One region of the Colwellia psychrerythraea 34H genome, then DNA from elsewhere that is predicted to be linked to it. Evidence: predicted binding sites of a transcription regulator. Region 1 holds the regulator's gene; each other region holds the start of a gene.
What was found. The regulator sigma-54, encoded in region 1, starts transcription at its own class of promoters, with help from an activator protein. The targets are predictions, from matches to a motif close to GTTGGCACGNNNNTNGNNT.
Positions count from the first base shown of each region.

Region 2: the regulator sigma-54 is predicted to act here: its motif matches at 4,359-4,377, upstream of CPS_RS01420 (PEP-CTERM sorting domain-containing protein).
Region 3: the regulator sigma-54 is predicted to act here: its motif matches at 4,185-4,203, upstream of nirB (nitrite reductase large subunit NirB).

Region 1 covers NC_003910.7:4,790,933-4,798,036, forward strand. Annotated here, with positions in the region: gene CPS_RS20340 (KpsF/GutQ family sugar-phosphate isomerase) at 24-989, shown strand; gene kdsC (3-deoxy-manno-octulosonate-8-phosphatase KdsC) at 989-1,534, shown strand; gene lptC (LPS export ABC transporter periplasmic protein LptC) at 1,531-2,100, shown strand; gene lptA (lipopolysaccharide transport periplasmic protein LptA) at 2,087-2,695, shown strand; gene lptB (LPS export ABC transporter ATP-binding protein) at 2,700-3,440, shown strand; gene CPS_RS20365 (RNA polymerase factor sigma-54) at 3,548-5,065, shown strand; gene hpf (ribosome hibernation promoting factor) at 5,092-5,379, shown strand; gene ptsN (PTS IIA-like nitrogen regulatory protein PtsN) at 5,488-5,940, shown strand; gene rapZ (RNase adapter RapZ) at 6,241-7,095, shown strand.
Region 2 covers NC_003910.7:319,312-326,415, reverse strand. Annotated here, with positions in the region: gene CPS_RS01440 (hypothetical protein) at 1-1,787, opposite strand, end outside; gene CPS_RS01435 (DUF523 domain-containing protein) at 1,960-2,439, opposite strand; gene CPS_RS01430 (DUF3630 family protein) at 2,439-2,750, opposite strand; gene CPS_RS01425 (c-type cytochrome) at 2,953-3,255, shown strand; gene CPS_RS01420 (PEP-CTERM sorting domain-containing protein) at 3,510-4,283, opposite strand; gene prsT (XrtA/PEP-CTERM system TPR-repeat protein PrsT) at 4,482-7,104, opposite strand, start outside.
Region 3 covers NC_003910.7:5,242,452-5,249,555, forward strand. Annotated here, with positions in the region: gene CPS_RS22255 (nitrate reductase) at 1-1,045, opposite strand, end outside; gene nirD (nitrite reductase small subunit NirD) at 1,121-1,477, opposite strand; gene nirB (nitrite reductase large subunit NirB) at 1,493-4,093, opposite strand; gene CPS_RS22270 (EAL domain-containing protein) at 4,505-7,104, opposite strand, start outside.

The DNA.
Region 1 (7,104 bases):
AAGGTTGCTGTTAATTAATCATTATGAAAAATTTCAAAGAATTAGCAAAAAACGTTATTGAGATTGAACAGCAAGCTATCGCTGAACTAGTACAGTTTATTGATGATAACTTTGAACTTGCCTGTCAACTCATGTTTCATTGCAAAGGACGAGTAATCGTCATTGGCATGGGGAAATCAGGTCATATTGGTGGTAAAATAGCGGCTACGCTTGCTAGTACTGGCACACCATCATTTTTTGTTCACCCTGGAGAAGCTAGTCATGGCGATCTAGGCATGGTCACCAGCAATGATGTGGTTTTAACCATTTCTAATTCGGGTGAAACTAGTGAAGTACTTGCTATAATTCCGGTTATAAAGCGCATCGGTGCTAAATTAATTTCAATGACTGGCAACACTGAATCTACCTTAGCTAAATTAGCCGATACCCATGTTTGCATTAAAGTATCGGCTGAAGCTTGTCCTCTTGGTTTAACGCCAACATCAAGTACCACGGCAACCCTAGTAATGGGTGATGCATTAGCCGTTGCTTTACTCAACGCGCGTGATTTTACCGCAGAGGATTTCGCTTTATCTCACCCTGGTGGCAGTTTAGGCAAACGTCTATTACTGCGCCTAAGCGACATTATGCATAAAGACGATCGCGTACCTATGATTTCGGAAAATGCTCTTATCAAAGACGCCTTAGTTGAAATGTCCTTAAAAGGCCTGGGCATGACTGCTATAGTTAATGAACAACAACAACTAGTCGGTTTATTTACTGATGGTGATCTTCGCAGGGTATTAGACAATAGGATAGATATCCACAGTGAAAGTATTAACACAGTAATGACCCATAACCCTAGTGTAGCGCAGAGTGATATGCTTGCCGCACAGGCGCTAAAAATAATGGAAGATAAAAAAATAAACGGCCTTATCATTGTCGATAGCAACAATATACCTGTAGGTGCAATGAATATGCATGACTTCTTAAGTTCCGGAGTACTTTAATGAATACCCTATATGGCAATGTAGAACACAACGTTTTAGCTAAAGCGCAACAAATAAAGTTACTGGTATGTGATGTCGATGGTGTATTTTCTGATGGCAGAATTTATTTAGGCAATGATGGTGAAGAGCTAAAAGCTTTTCATACAAAAGATGGTTTTGGCATTAAGGCCTTAGGTGCTAGTGGCGTTGATGTTGCGATTATTACGGGAAGAACTTCAGCTATCGTTGAGTATCGTATGAAAGCATTAAATGTTGCACATATTATTCAAGGCCAAGAAGATAAGTTACCTGCATTAATTGATTTAATTGAACAATTAAACATTACTATTGAAGAGGTAGCGTACATTGGTGATGATGTACCTGATTTACCTTGTATTGAAGCCGTTGGCTTAGGCATTAGTGTTTCCGATGGACATCCTTTAGTTCTTCGTTCTGCCAATTATACCACTTTTACTCGTGGTGGATTTGGCGCGGTAAGAGAGACATGTGATTTGATCATGCAAAGCCAAAATAGCTTAGACAAAGCATCAGGCGCCAGTATATGAATCGATTAAATAGCCTAGCGCTATTTGTCTTACTGCTTAGTGCGCTAATTTATGGCATTATTGAATGGCGTAGTGCATCAATAGAACAAGATACTTTAATTGTTGATGAGCAACGTCCGGATTTTATTGCTGAGCAGCTAGAAAGTAAAATCTATAGTGACTTAGGGCAACTCTCCCACACTATTGAAGCAGAAAGAATGGAGCATTACTCTGATTTGGAAGTCAGTTACTTTGAATTGCCGAATTACACATTATATCCGCAAAAAGAAGGCCAGCCATGGAAGGTCAGTGCGCAAGAAGCGACACTTTACAAAGACAACCGTGTAGAGCTAAAGAATCAAGTACATATTAAAGCGACAGAAATTGACGGCTTAATAAAAGAGATTCACTGCAAAACAATAGCATTAGATTTAAAAACCAATATCATTAGTTCAGAGCAATCAGTTGTTGTGGTGGGAAGAGATTTCACCATGTACGGCTCAGGATTAATTATCGATTTAAACACAAAAAAAATGACCTTAATCCAGCATGAACGTACTATTTATAAAAAACATGATGAAAGTTAATTTAATTAAAAAAACAGTTTCAGTTTTAGCCGTAGCCTCAAGTTTACTCTTTGTCAGTAACGCTTTGGCGGCAATAAAAGATTTGGAACAGGAAATAATTATAGTCGCTGAAAGTCAAGATGCCGATCTAAAAAATAAAATTATCAGTTATTTAGATAATGTTATTATTCGTCAAGGCTCTATTTCTATTACCGCCGATGTAGTTAAAGTCTTTAGTCAAGTTAATAAGAAGAATGATGAAAAAAATGAAACTTATTTGGCAAAAGGCAAACCTGCTATATTCGAGCAACAACTAGAAGATGGTAGCTTAATTACCTTGCAGGCAGATGAAATAACCTATAGCCCTAACTCGAATACAATCATTATTTCAGGTAATGCCCTAGTCAAGCAAGCTGGAAGTGAAGTCAGTGGTAATGAAATAACTTATAATACTGTCAGTGAAAAACTACAAGCACGGAGCGCTAATAATCAGCCTGTTACTACTATTTTACAACCAACGGTACTCAAGAAACAGAAAGAGACTTACGAAAAATCTAAAGAAGAAAAACCAACTGACAAGGTAGTAGAAAAAGAAGGCGACAGTAGTGACAACTAACACAGTGAAAACAACACCTGTAAATACACTGATTGCCGATGGTTTATCGAAGTCTTATAAAAGTAGACAAGTCGTTAAGAATGTTAGTTTGCAAGTTGACGCAGGACAAATAGTTGGCTTATTAGGCCCCAATGGCGCCGGAAAAACCACATCCTTTTATATGATTGTTGGCTTAGTCCCCAATGACAATGGCTCGATCAAACTCAACGGTCAAGACCTTACCCTTGCTCCTATGCATGAAAGAGCCCGAAGCGGTATTGGCTATTTACCTCAAGAAGCCTCAATTTTTAGAAAGCTAACTGTTTCTGATAATATTATGGCGATATTACAAACACGTAAAGAGCTTAGTGAAACCCAGCGCGCTGAGAAACTTGAAAATTTATTAGAAGAGTTTCACATTTGTCATATCAAAGACAATACCGGCATGAGCTTATCCGGTGGCGAAAGACGAAGAGTTGAAATTGCCCGAGCACTCGCTGCAGATCCTCAATTTATTTTATTAGATGAGCCCTTTGCTGGTGTTGACCCAATTTCGGTTGGCGACATTAAAAAAATCATCTTACACTTAAAGCAGCGAGGCATAGGTATCTTGATAACAGACCATAATGTGAGAGAAACATTAGACGTTTGTGAGCATGCTTATATAGTTAGTCATGGTGAAATTATTGCGCAAGGTAATGCAGATCAAATTCTTGCTAATCAAAAAGTCAGAGATGTATACCTTGGCGAACAATTCACGCTATAGTAAAGCGATAGGCTAGTATATTTAGCCAGAATACTTAATAGAATAGTAGTTACCCATTGTAATAGCGTAACTACTAAGAATAATAAATAGGAAATCATATAACCTAGATGCGCCCTACACTACAGCTCCGTATTGGACAACACTTAACAATGACTCCACAATTGCAACAAGCTATTAAGCTGTTGCAATTGTCTACGTTAGAGTTACAACAAGAAATTCAAGAAGTTTTAGAGAGCAATCCATTACTTGAACTTGATGAAAAAGCTCAAAGTGATAATTCAAGTGAACAAAATAATCTTGAAGAAGCCTTTTCATCCAATACTAATGAAGAAAAAACGGATCAACCTGCGGGCGATGGTAGTGAAGAACAGCAGGCCAGTATTGACGAAATCAGTACTACTGAGGCGATGGAAAAAAGTGATATACCAGAAGAACTAAATATAGATACTACTTGGGAAGAAAGCTACAGTGCTGGGGTATCAAATACTGGCGCAGTAAGTAGCCCTGCTGATGACTACACCTATCAGGGTGAAACCACTGATTCCATTCAAGATCATTTATTATGGCAAATGGAATTAACCCCTTTCAGCGATACTGATAAAACCATCGCAATTGCTATTATAGAAGCAGTCGATGACGCCGGTTATTTAACTGTATCACCAGAAGATATCTTAGAGAGTGTTGGCACTGAAGGGCTCGAGCTTGATGAAGTAGAAGCCGTATTAAAACGTATTAATATGTTTGATCCTATTGGTGTCGCAGCTCGCTCCATTCCTGATTGCTTACTTATTCAATTAAATCAATTTAGTGCTGATACCCCTTACCTGAAAGAAAGTAAATTAATAATCAACGACCATATCGATCTACTTGGTAATCGAGACTATCGCCAGTTAATGCGTAAAACCAAATTAAAAGAAGATCAGCTACGTGAAGTAATGCGTTTAATTCAAAGCTTGAACCCTCGTCCGGGTGATGCGGTAATTAAAGGCGATGACCAGTATGTTATTCCAGATGTTTCTGTTGAGAAAAAAAATGGCCGTTGGGTCGTTGAATTAAATTCTGATACTGCACCTAAATTGTCGATTAATAAACAGTATGCGGCAATGTCTAAAACAATGAAGTCGTCAACTGATGATGGACAATTTATTAGATCCAACTTACAAGAAGCTAAATGGTTTATTAAGAGTTTAGAATCTCGCAATGACACACTACTTAAAGTGTCCAATTGTATTGTTCAACGCCAGCAAGGTTTTTTAGAACATGGTGCTGAAGCCATGAGACCTATGGTACTAAACGATATAGCTGAAGCTGTTGATATGCACGAATCCACCATCTCACGTGTTACAACACAAAAGTATATGCACACGCCAAGAGGCATCTTTGAACTCAAGTACTTCTTCTCTAGTCATGTCAGTACAGAGAATGGTGGTGAATGTTCATCTACAGCAATTCGTTCTTTGATTAAAAAACTTATCTTAGCGGAAACACCTGCTAAACCGTTAAGTGATAGTAAAATGGCTAACTTATTAGCTGAGCAGGGAATAAAAGTGGCACGACGTACAATTGCTAAATATCGAGAATCATTAGCGATACCACCGTCAAATCAACGTAAGAGTTTACTTTAGAAGACTACAATAAAAGGATCATGTTTATGCAAATTAATCTTTCTGGACACCATGTTGAAGTAACTAGTTCATTGCGCGAATATGTCGATACAAAATTCTCAAAATTAGAACGACATTTTGATCACATTAATAATGTCCATGTTGTACTTACCGTAGAAAAGCTTAATCAAAAAGCTGAAGCTAATGTTCATATGAATGGCAGTGAAGTATTTGCTTCTGCAGTCAACACCGATATGTATGCCTCTATTGATACCTTAGTTGATAAACTTGATAGGCAGATTCTTAAGTATAAAGCTAAGGTTTCTCATCATTAAGTTGAGTTAGCCCGAAAGACCGCTTTAAAGTAATTAAAGCCTATTAAAGCAGGCGTCCTGAGCTAAATGATTTAGCGTAAGTGGCGCCTTAAAACCATTAACACGATTATGCAATTATCCGAAATATTAACAACAAGCTGTACTAGTTGTGATGTAGCAGTAACCAGTAAAAAACGTATTCTAGAAAGAATTTGTCAACTCGCTGCGATTCAAATAACTGATATAGAGCAAGATGAACTATTAGATAGTTTACTCAATAGAGAAAAAATGGGTAGCACTGGTATAGGTAACGGTATTGCGATCCCACATGGTCGATTGCCCAATACAAGTAAAGCTGTTGCGGTGTTAATAACAACAGAAAAGGCAATCGATTTTGATGCCATAGATAATAGAGACGTAGATATTTTTGTTGCCTTATTTGTGCCCGAAAATAGCTGCCAAGAACATTTAGATACGCTACAAAATATTGCTAAACTATTTAGTGATAAAAAGATGATCAAGCAAGTTCGAAAATGCAATGATAATCAGGCACTCTATAACTTAATTCAACAAGCAAGCTAGCAATAGATATACCCAAGCCACTTGAAGCTGTGTGTTTCAGGACCGCTGAGCGATTTATGATCAAGGCGCCTCATTTTATTAAGGATTATTCCCTTAAAAAAGGAGGCAACGACGAGCATAAGCCGCTCAGGGGCCCCATAGGGCTGGTTTAGAAACGCTTTATGCTACGTTATTGATTTCGACAATAGAATAACTATTCTCTTCAATCAATGCCTTGCCTAAAGGCGTTTCTAATTCCAGCTGAAACCTGCATCTTCATGTGGCTTGGGTATAAGTTGCCGCGCATTCGGAATAGTATAAATGAAATTAATCATTGTTAGTGGTCGCTCAGGCTCAGGTAAATCGGTTGCACTAAGAGTTTTAGAAGATCTTGGTTATTATTGTGTAGACAACATCCCTATTAATCTTCTGCCGGCATTAACCCATACTGTTATCAATGACTATGAAAACGTTGCGGTAAGTCTCGATGTTCGAAACTTACCGAAAGACCCAGAAGATATCCCAGAAATTATTGCTTATTTACCTAAAGCAGTAGACGTTAACACGTTATTTTTAGATGCCGATGATAATGACTTAATCAGACGCTTTAGTGAAACACGCCGTTTGCATCCCCTTATTAAAGAGAATATGGCACTTGATCAAGCAATTGCTTTAGAAAAATCATTACTCGAGCCTATATCTACTAATGCCGATCTATATATAAATACCAGTCAACTTAGCCCTCATCAATTGGCTGATTTAGTCAGAGAGCGGATTTTAGGTAAAAAAACAGGCTCTATGGTATTAGTATTTGAATCGTTTGGTTTTAAACACGGTATTCCTGTTGATGCTGATTATGTATTTGACGCTAGATTCTTACCTAATCCATTTTGGGAAAAATCACTCAAAGGTCAAACAGGCGTCGATCAAGAAGTAAAAGACTTTCTTGCCAGCCAAGCTATTGTTACTAAATTTATTTGGCAAATTAACAGTTTTATGATGACTTGGTTACCACATCTAGAACGAAATAATCGTAGCTATGTGACTATAGCCATTGGTTGTACTGGTGGTAAGCATAGATCTGTTTATATCGCTGAGATGTTAGCTAAGAATTTCCGTAAAGAGCGTGATGATATACAAACGCATCATAGAGATATTGATATTAAATCCACCTAATAAGTGAGC
Region 2 (7,104 bases), 900 kb from region 1:
TCACCTTCATCTTGAATTTGGCCAGTAAAGCATATTTTTTGTTGACCATTATTTTTATCAACCAACTGTAAATTGAGCGATAACTGACTATTTTTTTGCTGAGAGAACAGCAACATGATAAAAACGCTAAACATTTCACTGAATAATGCTACATCTAGGTTTACCTTAGGGAGAATTTTTTCATCAATATTCACCGAAATTTTATTATTACAGAGAATTAACTCATTACGTGAGTTAAGCACAATAGCCTGAATGAGGGCTACAAGATTCACATCACTTAATGTCAACAAGGCATCACTACTTTGTAAATAGCGATAATAACTTGCTTGCCTTAATTGTCTGACTAAATCCAGGCCTTGATAGTGAGCATTATTCAAGTGATTATCTGCTTCGCCAGCATCATCTTTATTGCTAGCGCCTATCTTTGTCGCAATTGAGCTAACTCCTAATAAAACTAACTGCTTTATCGCAGCTAGATGAAGATCTTTACAGCGCTGCTGTTCAACTAAGAGCTCTGATGTGGATTTTTCTGACGAGTCAAACTTAATGATTCTCTCTTCCAACATTTGATTTTTATCAGTAAGCGCTAAGTACTCCTCTTCATTGTGATTGTAGGAATTTATCTGTTGAATTTTTTTTATTAACTGTTCAGTTTCAGCACTATACAGGGCATGATTAGGTAGCTTGGAGAGACTACCTTTTCCTTCAACTGTCAATGAGCTAGTTTCATTTTCTATGATACGAGTAATACAGTTGACACTAAATTGACTAGCCACTTTTATTTTTCTTCGAATTAACAAAAGTAAACCGGCAAGACTGATAAGTACAACAGTAAAAGCAGTAACTACCCATTTTGGTAACAGGTTAAACAATACAGCTTCTTTATTGATTCCTGCATAATCACTAATTGCCAATACAGCCCCCCCCTGCTGGCTTCCTAACAGCTTATCGATAATATTTTTCAATTGTTCCTGTTGGACAAGAAGCTGTTGTTGATACTTTTCTATTAAGTGTAAGTTATCTTGCCATTTAGCCAATAAATCGTCTTTTAATATTAGATCTTCAAAACGAATGAAGTCTCTGACAATGTCAGCCATTCCTTGGCTTTCGTACTGTTGATTTGCCAATTGCTTGGCATAATCAGTAATAAACATTTCATCCATTTGTTTGCTTAACTGTTCAAACTTTCTAAATGTCGTATTTAAATCCAAACGTTTAAGTTTCGCTACTACATTGGTGAGCTGACTTTCTACTTTGGATAACAGCACTGCTTGCTTTGAGTTTGTCTGTTGTTTATTCAATTGGATATTAATGGCATCAAGTAAAGTATCAAGTTGAATTAATGACTTAGATTTTACTAATTCGTTATTTGTATGACTTGATTCAATACGTGTAAGTAGGTCCATAGCATGATTATTACTAGAAAACCATTGTTGATAACTATTTTTATATTCAGATTTTAGTAATGATAGTTTTTTACTTTGTAGAGAAAGTGCTTGTTGAAGAGGGATCAAATCATTCGAATCGATATTTTTCAATATGCTATCAATAAGCTTATCAGCATTAATCAGGTAAGTTTGTTGTAGATATTGTGTTTGTAATGAAAAAAGCTGTTCAGTTATTGACGTTTGAGAGTGTTTGTACTCCTGTGCTAAAAAAAACACTATTGTGGATAATCCAACAACAATAACCAAAAAAATGACAATAAGATAAGCAGTAAAAAATTGATGAAAGTGCTTAACCTTACTTCCAGCTTTATAGGTCTGCGTACTCTGTAAATTATTCACGTTTGTAGTTGCTTCGTTTGTATTCATTACTCGTCAATATAGTTCAGTTCCCTTGCAGCACATTTTATACTATACCCGGTATCATTCAAAGTGCAGGACTCTGAAACATCCATCTTGATTGGTAATGAGTATATTTAGACTAGCAATTTTATTATGTATTTATTGAAAAAGACTACTTATCAATTTGTGCAGCCAATTCTTCAATAGAAGCTTCAGAAAATACTTTGATGCCATGTACTCGTAAAAGTTTGGTTGTTACTCCTTCCCCAATAATCTTTTTCTGACTAAATGTTCCGTCATAAATAGTATTACTACCACATGAGGGGCTTGATTCCTTTAATAGGGCTAATTGAATATTATGCTGCTGACATAAATGTAGTGCAATTTTAGCCCCTTTATCAAACTGTTCAGTGACATCAATAGATTCTATCGTGATGACTTGCTTTGTGTTCGGGTCTATTTCTGCAGGTGGTCTCGGAACAGGTAACCCTGAAATAACTTCAGGACATATAGAAATTAAGCGACCTTGTTTTTGCCATTGCTGCAATAGTTTGTTCACAAGTGGTTTCACCACTCCGTTATAACGAACGCGCTCACCTAAAAAGCATGAGCTGATTAAAATCTTATTAATGGGTTGCTCACTTATTTTCATTATTTTGTCATAGCCAAGTGAAGGGTTGCTAATTGCTCTGTACTTGGACTATCTTGCCCTTCGATCCAGCATGATTGACTATAGTAATCAAAGTTCAACACAAAATTATTATTATCCCAGCGAAAGCGAATGTTTTCCCGATCAGCGCCAATAATCTTCTCTTGCATAGTAACTGGCATGATAGGTAAAAATAGCAGGTCAATTAATGTTGCGATATTTTCTTGGCACCAGTCGTTTTTAAATGTTACGTTCAAGTAGTCTACTTGATATGTTAACGACTCAAGACTTTGTGGAATTGTAACGGAGTTCATAATCACCAATGTTCATATCTTGTAAAATATAGTTAATTATACGACTAAAGTTTGATGTTAATCAGGGCTTTTGACAAAAAAATCCACGACAAGTTCCTCTAATTTTCATATACTCAAGAGAGAATTTTATCTTTGTAACTCAGCTATCATGCTTGCATTTGACCTTGGTTACAAATACCTTAGAACCAAAGAGAGTGAAACTATGAATAAACTTATGTTTGCTGTTGCAACAGCGACGGTTATGATGGCATCTCCTGTATTTGCTGGTGATGCAGCAGCTGGTAAAGCAAAATCAGTAATGTGTGCAGCTTGTCACGGTGCTGCTGGTGTTTCTGCTGTACCAACTTACCCTAACTTAGCGGGTCAAAAAGAAGCTTACCTTACAAAGCAACTTAACGACTTTAAATCAGGCAAACGTAACGACCCTACAATGAAAGGTATGGTTATGGCGCTTTCTCCTGCCGACATGGAAAACTTAGCGGCTTACTACGCTAACATGAAATAAGCTTTCGCTTTTTCAAGTCCTATAAAAAGCCCCAGTTTAACTTAGTTAAACTGGGGCTTTTTTGTATGTGGCTATTAATCCTCTAGTCTAGAGAACACAAAAGCATCTAACCTTTAGTTATTACTGACCCTTGGTCCAATATGACTTCACTTTCATATTCCTATATTGCAGGTATAAAAAAACCTCCTAACGGAGGTTTTTTTGTCTAAAGCTTGATTAATAGTCAAACCAATAAAGTTTGCTATTTAGCAATACTAAGCTTTACGATGAGCTGCGCCAGCTAAGCCTAAAAGACCTAAGCCGAAAATAGCTAAACTAGTAGGTTCTGGGATAGAGTTACCTGAAGCAACGCCACCCCCAATACCGTATAGGTTATTTTGAAAGTCTACAGTGGCAGCAAAACCAAGATCTGAACCAAAAAGCTGAGAATCAGTATCAAAATATTCAGCCGCTGCACCGCCACTAACACTCCAAAATGAATCTAAATGACCTACTTGGGCTGTATATCCAGGACCTTGTTGTAAGGTATCAAAGCCTAGAGATAAAAATAAAGAACCATCCGCAGCAGCATCTGAGTCAACTTGTGAGGCAAAGCCGCCCAGATCAAAATTTGCCGTATTATCAAAGTAAATATTTAAAAAACCTGTACTTGCTGAAGCAGCTAAATCATATACAGAGCCATCAGTGAGGTCATTATCAAAAAGCATGCCACCAAAAGTAACAGTCAATTCACAAGTAGTACAAACAAAATCTGTTTTTCCATTAAAGCGAGTAATTTCGCCTACACCTTGTAGCATTGAGCCTACTGTACCTGGAAATGCTGGAGTAATAATTGGAGCTCCCGATGAATTAAGCCCTGCAGTAGAAAACCATTGAGCAAATTCAACAGCACCAATAAAGTCAGTTGCTAACAAAGTCTGATAATCAGGGTCCCAAGTTACACCACCAACTGTGATCTCTGATGCTGAAGCTGAAATACTTGACAATACTAATGCACCTGCAGTTAATATTTTAGAAAACTTATTCATAATTTATTGTGTCCTTTATTTAATGTGCTTTTATTAACATAAAACTATTTTAGTTAATATTCATTCTGTCAACTAATGCACGTACCGTACCAAAAAAATAAAAAGCTTAATTATCAAAAATTAAGAGATAAAATACAAATAAAATAGAAATAAAATAGAAATAAATGTAAAAAATACTGACAGCTTTAAGTTACCAATCTAGCCACTAGACTTACCTTGATTATTGAGTAAAGTCTTAGCTTTAATCAAATACTCCTTTGCTGCAGCATCAGTTGAACCAGACAAAATAGCGCTTTCGAGTATATTAATTCCTTGGCTTAATTTGTTATTTGCTATGAGAATAACACCGTAAGATTCTTGGATTGCTAAACTATCAGGTTGTAATTGGTATGCCTTCTCTATATTTATAAGTGCTTCAGCAGTTTGCTTTAATTTGAATTGATTCCATGCCAAATTATTAAATACGATTGCATTATTAGGTATTTGTGTCGATAAAACTTGGTATTGAACAACCCTCTTCTTTCTATCTTGTGGGTTGTATAATTCTGCAAGTAAAAAACGAATTTTACTATTGTTGGGGTTCTTATCAAGATATAACTCTAATAGTCTCTCTGCCTGTTTATTTTGTTTATCAAATCCTAATGTTCGTGCTAAGTTGAGTAAATTTAACTCCGTTGGTTCTTTTTCGTAAACTACAGAAAAATGTTCAATTGCTTGAGGGTAATCCTTTTCATAACTATAAATTTCACCTGCAATAGCATCGAGTTGATGATGATTGCTTTTTTGGCCCTTTATAGCTTCTAATAAATATTTTGCTTCTTGATAGTTTTTATTTCTCACCTCAAGATAAATTAGCGACGTGGTGATATTTATATTGTTAGGATAATACTTATGCAGTCTCCTTGTTTGATCCAGAGCTGCAGTATAATCACCTAGCCACTCTAATGTACTAATATATCTAATATTCAACAGGTAATCTTTAGGTTCAAGGGCTAAACCTTGCTCAAAGATTGCATTAGCTTTTAGATACTTTTCTAACTCTAAATAACTATCACCCAACAACATAAAATAATTTGATGTTAACTTAACAGATTTATCAATCCCCCCTAATGTTGTAACTGCTTTAGCAACTTGCTGATCTATTCTTAAAACTTGTGCTAGTGCGATTATGCTATAGAGGTTATCGGTCTGATGATTCCTAACTAGAATAGTAAGAACTTCTTCTAAATATTCTTTATTTACAGCTATAGAGACTAATGATTTTAAAGCTCCCTTATGCTCAGGAGATAATGCTATAAGTCGATCAAAGTAGATAATTGCTTTTGAATTTTCTGCAGCCCTTTTATGGAGTAAACCTAGGTTATACAAACTGGCAATATTTTTAGGATTTAATGAAAGTGCTTTTTCAAAACTGACTTGCGCATTAGCACTTTGTTTGTTATTCAAATAAATGAAGCCTTCCAACACATGTCCTACATCTGCCTCGTCAATCTTATCTTTATATAAATCCGCTATTTTTTGAGCTTTATTTTCTTCACCTATATTTAGATACCCTATAGCTAATGCCACTTGGACATAAGTGAGTGAAGGGTCAAGCTCAACAGCACGCTTCATCGAATTAATGCCACTAATATCATTTTGGGATAAGAGCATAAGGCCTTTTTGCGCCGCTACCTGTGCATTATCTGGAGAAAATTCTTCCGCTTTATTTATTAAGGACAATGCATTATCCACATAACCAATCCCCATTAAACTTGCACTTGAACTTTTCAATAGTTGTAGATCCGCAGAGGTAAGCCCCTCAAGAGATGAAAAATTTTCGGCTGCATCGGCGTAATACCCTAGCTCAAACTTAGTTACTGCAAGGATTTTTTTAACTAAGAGGTTATTAGGCACTCGTTCAACAATGCCATTTAACTTGGTATATGCTTGTTCTACGTCCCCTAAAAAATATGAACTAACCCCTGCAATAATTTTAGCTCCTAAAAAGTCTTGACCATGCTGTAATGCTTCTTCGGCATAATCTCTTGCTGCACTATAATTTTTCTTTTGATATTCGAGTTGTGCTTTAAATTGTAATGCTAAGGAAGAGTCTTTAAATGCTTTTAATAAGGTATTTGTGATTACATTTGCTTGTTCAAACTTTTCGGCTTTAATTAGACTATTTACTTCGAAAAAACGTATTTTATGATCTTGTGGATGATAATTAAGATAAAGCGCAAAAGCCCCACTGGCATGCTCAAATTCTTGCTGTGCATAATACAAATGTCCTTGTATCAACATTGCTTCTGTAGCATCAGTTTTCTCATTAAGTAAATTACTAATAACGACTATACCTTGAGAAAACTCTCGATCCGCATAATGAACATAAGCTTGTGCTATCCGGCTATAAGCAGCATCTGGATTAATTACTATCGCTTGTGTTAAATAATCTTGCCCTTGAGAGATTCGGTTCTGTTTTAATGCAGTAATACCTGCATAAGTTAATACCTCAACATAATCATCATCCGTCAATTCATCACTACGTTCAACTAACTGATAAACCTCATCCGCTTTATCTAAATGAGTGTTTACTCTTGCCATAAGTGCAGCGATATTAGAAAAATCTAGGCCTAATTCTACGGCCCGAGAAAATTCTTTTTCTGCATTAACAAAATTACCTTGCTCTAAATAAGCATTTCCTAGTTCAAAGCGAGCATTAGCATTTTTAGGTTCTAGACGGACCGCATTTTTAAATTCTATTACAGCACTAGAAAAATCCCTAACTTGAACAAAGCTGTTACCACTACTGATCAATTGCTGTACTGTTTTTGTTTCACTA
Region 3 (7,104 bases), 450 kb from region 1:
CATTAGGTTGTCCTGTAATAGAGAAAGGACCACTGCCAGCTTTACCGATTTTACCACTGGCTAAATGACAGTTAATAATAGTTTGGCATTTATCTACCCCGGATGAGGATTGATTGATGCCCATAGAATAAAAGGTAATTGCTTTTTCACTGCTGCAGAATAATTGATAAACGGTAGTAAGTTCTTCTATGCTAACTTGGCAAAACTCTGCAACCTTCGTTACTGTCCAACTTGTGGCTTGGGTAAGTGCTTGCTCAAATCCTTCGGTGTGCTGAGCGATATAATCTGTATCTAATCCTTGGTTTTCACTTAAAAAGTGTAATAAACCATTAAAAAAAGCAGCATCAGTACCAGGCTTCAATTGAATAAAGTTATCGGCTAATTCACAAGTTGCTGTTTTTCTCGGATCAATCACTACAACTTTCATTGCAGGGTTAATTTTTTTAGCGCGTTCAATACGTTGATATAAAACTGGATGAGTCCATGCCGCATTAGAACCCGTAAGTAATAATAGATCAGTTTCTTCTAAATCTTGATAAGTACACGGAACAACATCTTCACCAAAAGCACGCTTGTATGCTGATACGGCTGACGACATGCAAAGACGAGAGTTAGTATCAATATTACCTGAGCCGATATAACCCTTCATCAGCTTGTTAGCAATGTAGTAATCTTCAGTTAATAACTGACCTGACACATAGAAGGCAACAGAGTCTTTACCATATTTTTTTATGATGTCGTTAAATTGTTCAGCAACGTAATCAGTCGCTTTATCCCAACTTACTTGCTCACCTGCGATTTCAGGGGATAACAAGCGACCCGTTAAATCGATAGTATTAAGTAAGTTACTACCTTTAACACATAGTCTGCCATAGTTTGAAGGATGGGCAGCGGAGCCTACTAATGACGTTGCTTTGCCATCTGCTACGCCAATATCAACACCACAACCCACGCCACAATAGGCACAAGTACTTTGGATAAGTGACGGTTCACCGGTTTTAATTACAGGTGAGGTAAGCGGTGATGTCGGTAATAAATCGCTCAAACTGAACTCCAAAAAAATTAACCTTGGCTATCGGAAAATTTCCAACAATGTTAGGTTGAAAATTAGCCATATACGCTAGTAAAAAAGTTGTACTTGCTCGTTTTCAATCCGTATATCGTAAACGGCAATAGTCTGATCTTCTTGTAAACAACGACCTGTTTTTAACGAGTAATGTTGTTTATATAATGGCGAAGAAACCACTGGCTCATCATCAATACAGCCAACAAGACCGCGATATAAGACATTGGCTTGACCAATAGGGTCGTAGTTACCTACGGCATATATTTTTTCTTCGCTGTTAGGTATATGAAAGATGGCAATTTGCTCATCTTCACCCGCCGAGTTAGCTATTAAAGCACTGATACCAGAATCTTTTACTAGTTCAGTTGCCTTACAAATAGTGCGCCATGCTTTGTTCGTGGTTGTAGTCATTTTGTTGTACTCCTCTTAAGCTTCTTCAGCTACGGCTTCTTTTTCAGTTGCGTCGATAAATTTAACATCAATTTTTTCTTGTCCACGTGCAGGACGAATTTGTTCGCGTTCAGTCACAAATTGGATGTTACTATCACTTTTATCTGAGTTAACAAATGGTTGGAAACGTTTTAATGCTTCTGGATCTTCAATAGTTGTTTTCCATTCACATTGATAGGTACCAACAATGGCTTTCATTTGTGTTTCTAACGCATCATTTAGGCCTAAGCTGTCATTGATGATAACGTCTTGTAAGTAAGCTAAACCGCCCTCTAAGTTGTCGATCCAAGTTGATGTACGTTGTAATCTGTCGCCCGTTTGTACGTAGAACATCAAGATACGGTCAACATATTTAACTAAGGTTTCATCATCTAAATCCGTGGCGAATAAATCACCGTGGCGAGGTTTCATACCACCGTTACCAGCAACGTATAAGTTCCAACCATTATCTGTTGCGATTATGCCGATATCTTTACCTTGTGCTTCAGCACACTCACGAGTACAACCCGACACGCCGAACTTAATCTTATGCGGAGCACGTAAACCTTTGTATCTGTGCTCTAAGTCGATAGCCATGCTCATGCTGTCTTGAACGCCGTAACGACACCAAGTAGAACCAACACATGATTTAACCGTACGTAATGATTTACCGTAGGCATGACCTGTTTCAAAACCAGCATCGACTAATTCTTTCCAAATTGGCGGTAATTGCTCAACACGTGCGCCGAATAAATCAACCCGTGCGCCACCGGTAATTTTGGTATAAAGATTATATTTTTTAGCTACTTCACCTAATACGATAAGTTTGTCAGGGGTAATTTCACCGCCAGCAATTCGAGGAACAACTGAGTAGGTACCATCTTTTTGCATGTTACCAAGGTAGGTATCGTTAGTATCTTGTAGAGATAAATGAGGTTTTTTAAGAATGTAGTCATTCCATACAGAAGCAAGCACAGAGCCAGCTACCGGTTTACAAATTTCACAACCTAGACCACGACCATGTTTTTCAAGTAGCTCGTCGAAGGTTTTGATTTTTCCAACACTAACAATGTCGTATATTTCTTGACGTGAATAAGCAAAATGCTCACAAATGTCTTTCTTAACTTCAACACCGCGTTTTTCAAATTCGTTATCAGCAACGCTTTTAACCAAGGCAGCACAGCCACCACAACCAGAGCCGGCTTTAGTACAGCTTTTAACATCGCCAACGGTCATCGCGCCTGCATCAATAGAAGCAATAATGTCGCCTTTAGTGACGTTATGACATGAACAAATGGTTGCCGTATCAGGTAAGGCATCAACACCTAATGTCGGCTTATCAGCAGCCATTGGTAAGATAAGACCTTCTGGAGACTCAGGTAATTCAATGGCATTAAGCATATATTGCAATAAGGTATCGTATTCACTGGTATCACCAATAAGCACAGCACCTAGTAAGGATTTTTTATCCGAAGAGACTACTATTTTCTTATAAACACCTTCAGGTTGATTTTCGTAAGTGTAGGTTAATGCACCTTCAGTTTTACCGTGAGCATCACCAATTGAGCCAACTTCTACGCCCATGAGTTTTAACTTAGTACTCATATCCGCACCCGTAAACTCAGCAATTTCTCCGTTTTCACCATTTCCTTCATTAGTAAAGCCAGCAATGTGTTTGGCGACAACTTTAGCCATAGCATAACCCGGTGCAACTAAACCAAAGATAAAGTTATTCCATAAAGCACATTCACCAATGGCGTAAATATTTTCGTCTGAGGTTTGACACTGATTGTTAACAACAATACCGCCACGCTCACCTAAAGTAAGGTCAAATTCACGTGCAAGGTTGTCATACGGGCGAATACCTGCAGAAAATAAAATTAGATCGGTTTCTAATTCAGTCTCGTCACTAAAACATAATTTATAGCGGCTAGTATTGCCTTTTTCGATTACGCTTGTCGCTTTAGAGGTGTGAACTTGTACACCTAAGTCTTCAATTTTTTGTCTTAATAAACGACCGCCACCACCATCAATTTGAACACCCATTAATTGTGGGGCAAATTCAACAACGTGTGTTTGTAGACCTAATTGCTTGATAGCGTTTGCCGCTTCAAGACCTAATAAACCACCACCAATAACCACGCCGACTTTGCTTTCTTTAGCGCTAGCGGCGATGTCTTCTAAATCATCAATAGTACGATAAACTAAACAATGATCTTGGTCCTTACCAGGAATGGGAGGAACAAATGGGTACGAGCCGGTAGCTAAAATTAATTTATCATAATGATAAGTTTCGCCACTTTCAGTCGTCACATATTGAACGATTTTATCAATCAGGATCACTTTAGCATTGGTTTTAAAGGTCACCCCTAAGGCTTCATAATGTTCCGGTGTAGTCATTGCTAAATCGTCAGCAGTTTTACCACCAAAATATTCCGATAAGTGAACTCTATCGTAAGCTAAGCGAGACTCCGCTGAGAGCACTGTTATTTGATAGTTTGGATTTTTAGCCATTTCCTCAACAAAGTGATGGCCAACCATGCCGTTACCTACCACAACAATATTAGTTTTAGTTAATAGCTGTTTATCTGTATTCATAAGGACGATCCTACTCAAAATGCGGGAATAAAATAAAACCGTTTAGCAAAGACACACTATTAACATGGTTTTATTCAAGATGCGTTTAGTAGAGCAAGCTAGATGCCAACATATTTTTTTCAATAAAAACAATTATTTAATGCCAGTTGCATCCTAGGAAATCACCCCTTTGCACTAGGGTGAATATTATTTAGCACTCGGACGGTGCAGCGTTCTCACAAAAGGTAAACAAGCTGAACGTGGGTCAAGAAATGACTATTGAGTGATTCAATAGTCATTTCTCTTGATGATGAATGGGTTAATATTATCGAGGCGATATTTTGTAGATAGTATTTAAGTAAGCCTAATAGAGTGACTTTTAACTAATCGAAAAAGTGATATAGCCCAGGCACTCTGAAACATGCGTCTTGATTAAGTCATTGTCGTTGATTCAGTCCAGACGCCGTTAGCATATTTCCCTTTTTTGGACTCGCTGAAGTTTTTAATAAACTCGCTGGCTGGTATAGGTCTTCCCGTATAATAACCTTGCACATAATCACACTTTTCGGCTTGTAGATAATGCAGTTGCTCTTCGGTTTCAACACCTTCAGCAAGTACATGCAATCCTAACGAGTGACTCATTTGAATAATAGCGGTGGTAATAGATTTACTATCATCGTCATTCTCAAGGTCTGAAATAAAACTACGATCTATTTTCACCTTTTGGATCGGAAAACGCTTCAAATAACTTAGTGAGGAATAACCGGTACCAAAATCATCCATCGCCAACTGAAAGCCTGCATCGTGCAAGGCTTGCATTGTCTCGATAGCTTGATCGACATTATCCATCACCGCACCCTCTGTGATTTCAAGTTCGATAAGCTCTGCGCTAACATCATGTTGCGCAAGAATCATTAACATATGCTGTAAAAGATCTTTACGCCTAAATTGCACAGGAGAAATATTAATCGCCACCTTAAAGACTGTAATCCCCGCATTCAAAAAGTTTTTTATTTCGCGGCATGCCTGCGCTAAGACCCAATCACCCAATTCATTGATCAATCCACTCTTCTCGGCAACTGCAATAAATTGATCCGGAGGAATCATGCCCTTCTCAGGATGATGCCATCTGATGAGCGCTTCCGCTCCAACCAAGATATTTTGGTCGATAGTAAAGAGCGGTTGGTAATAGAGTTCAAAATGCTCTTTAGTCAAAGACTCAGCTAAGTCAGTCAAAACTTCCTTATTTCTTTGCAATCTTGCATTCATTTCACTGGTAAAAAAGCGGACTGTATTTCTGCCATCATCCTTCGCCTGATACATAGCAATATCGGCATTGCGTAGTAATTCCTCACTATTAGCTGCATCGTCAGGATAAATAGTGATTCCAATACTACTACCCATATTAATATTGTTTCCGTTAATTTCTATTGGTGTTTTCAATAACGAGTTGAGCCGCTGAGCGAAGGTTACCGCATCTTCAATTGTATTAACTTTAGTGATAATAAAAGCAAACTCATCACCCCCTAGGCGCGCTACCGTATCAGTCTTTCGCCCGGTGCAAGAGAGTCTTAACGAAACCTGCTTTAATAATTCATCACCAGCGTCATGACCCATGGTGTCATTGATGATCTTGAAATTGTCTAGATCCATAAAAAATACGGCAAATTTATGTTGGTGACGGTCAGACAGTGCTATCGCCTGTTCCAGCCGATCCTGAAATAATAGTCTATTAGGCAAACCCGTCAGCGGATCATGTAGCGCCAGATGTTTTAATTGATATTCTGCCTGCTTACGTTCATTGATCTGTAATTTTAGATCTCGGTTGTTACTATCTAGCGCCATTTTAGACTGATTAAAGTGGTAAGCCAGCAGACCAAATTCATCCTGTCTGCGGTCATCGAGCAATTCTGGGTAAACCTGCCCACCTTCAGTAACTGGCCGTTGCAGCTGATTAACCATTTGATAAATAGGCATAATTAAACTGCGTCGACAATAAATAAAACCCAAAAAAGCCGCAATAATCATGATTGCGATGAGCAACATTAAGATCAGGTTTGATACCTTACTTGCGCTATTTATCGCCACCATTTGCGGGGTGACCACAACAACCTTCCACAACGTTTTTGGTATAATAAATACCGATACATTCACTGCTTCACCAAGTAGAAAATCTTGCTTACTTATCACTGAAATAGTCTTAGTATTACGATGAGAACTCTGATCTGGCATAGTTGACATATTGGCAACAATTAATTGCGCGTCTAAGGGAGATATTTGCTTACTTTGTTCGGTAATATTTGCAGCCGGTACTCTTGTTTTGTCTGCTATAGACTGAATCAAAGATTGGTTTATCTCAGTTAAGATTTCGGCAATAGGTTGGAAGGACTCAAGCTTTTCAGCCAGTTGATTTACTGTAATATATTCTTGAGTTAAGTGATTACTATCTCGATTGGCTACTTTAGTTAACTCATCATCAGGAAAAGACAAAAACTTATTATTACGGTCTACAGCATAAGCGTATCCTCTGAGTTTGGCACTACCTTGGTGTAATATACTCTTGAGTTGTTGAAGACTGACATCAACTGTTGCATTGCCCGAAAATACTTCTTGTTTGAACATGGCGACGGTACAAGTCACCATCGGCGCTAATGTATACGGGTCCATATAAGATTTAGACCAAAGGCATTCACCTTGTTTGCTATAACGACCTGGCACATACCATTCTTCATCATGATAACCTGTGCCCTCGACATCATTATATTGATCGAAGTATTGCAATTCCCCAAAATTGTCTCGACCCCAAAAGAAGCTCCGTCGCACTACACCAAGGGTGAACTGTTGAGGCTCAGGCCACACGCCACCGCCAGCAATAATGTCTTGGTATTCTTTCATATTCAGCATTTGAGGAATAACTTTGTAGAATAGCTGTGGGTCTTGAGGCCAAGTTTCCCCTGCTGCGGCCAAATGTCGGGTTAAGGTTTCTGCGATACTAATGCGTTGGGATATCTCTGAGACTATGTGCGAACCAA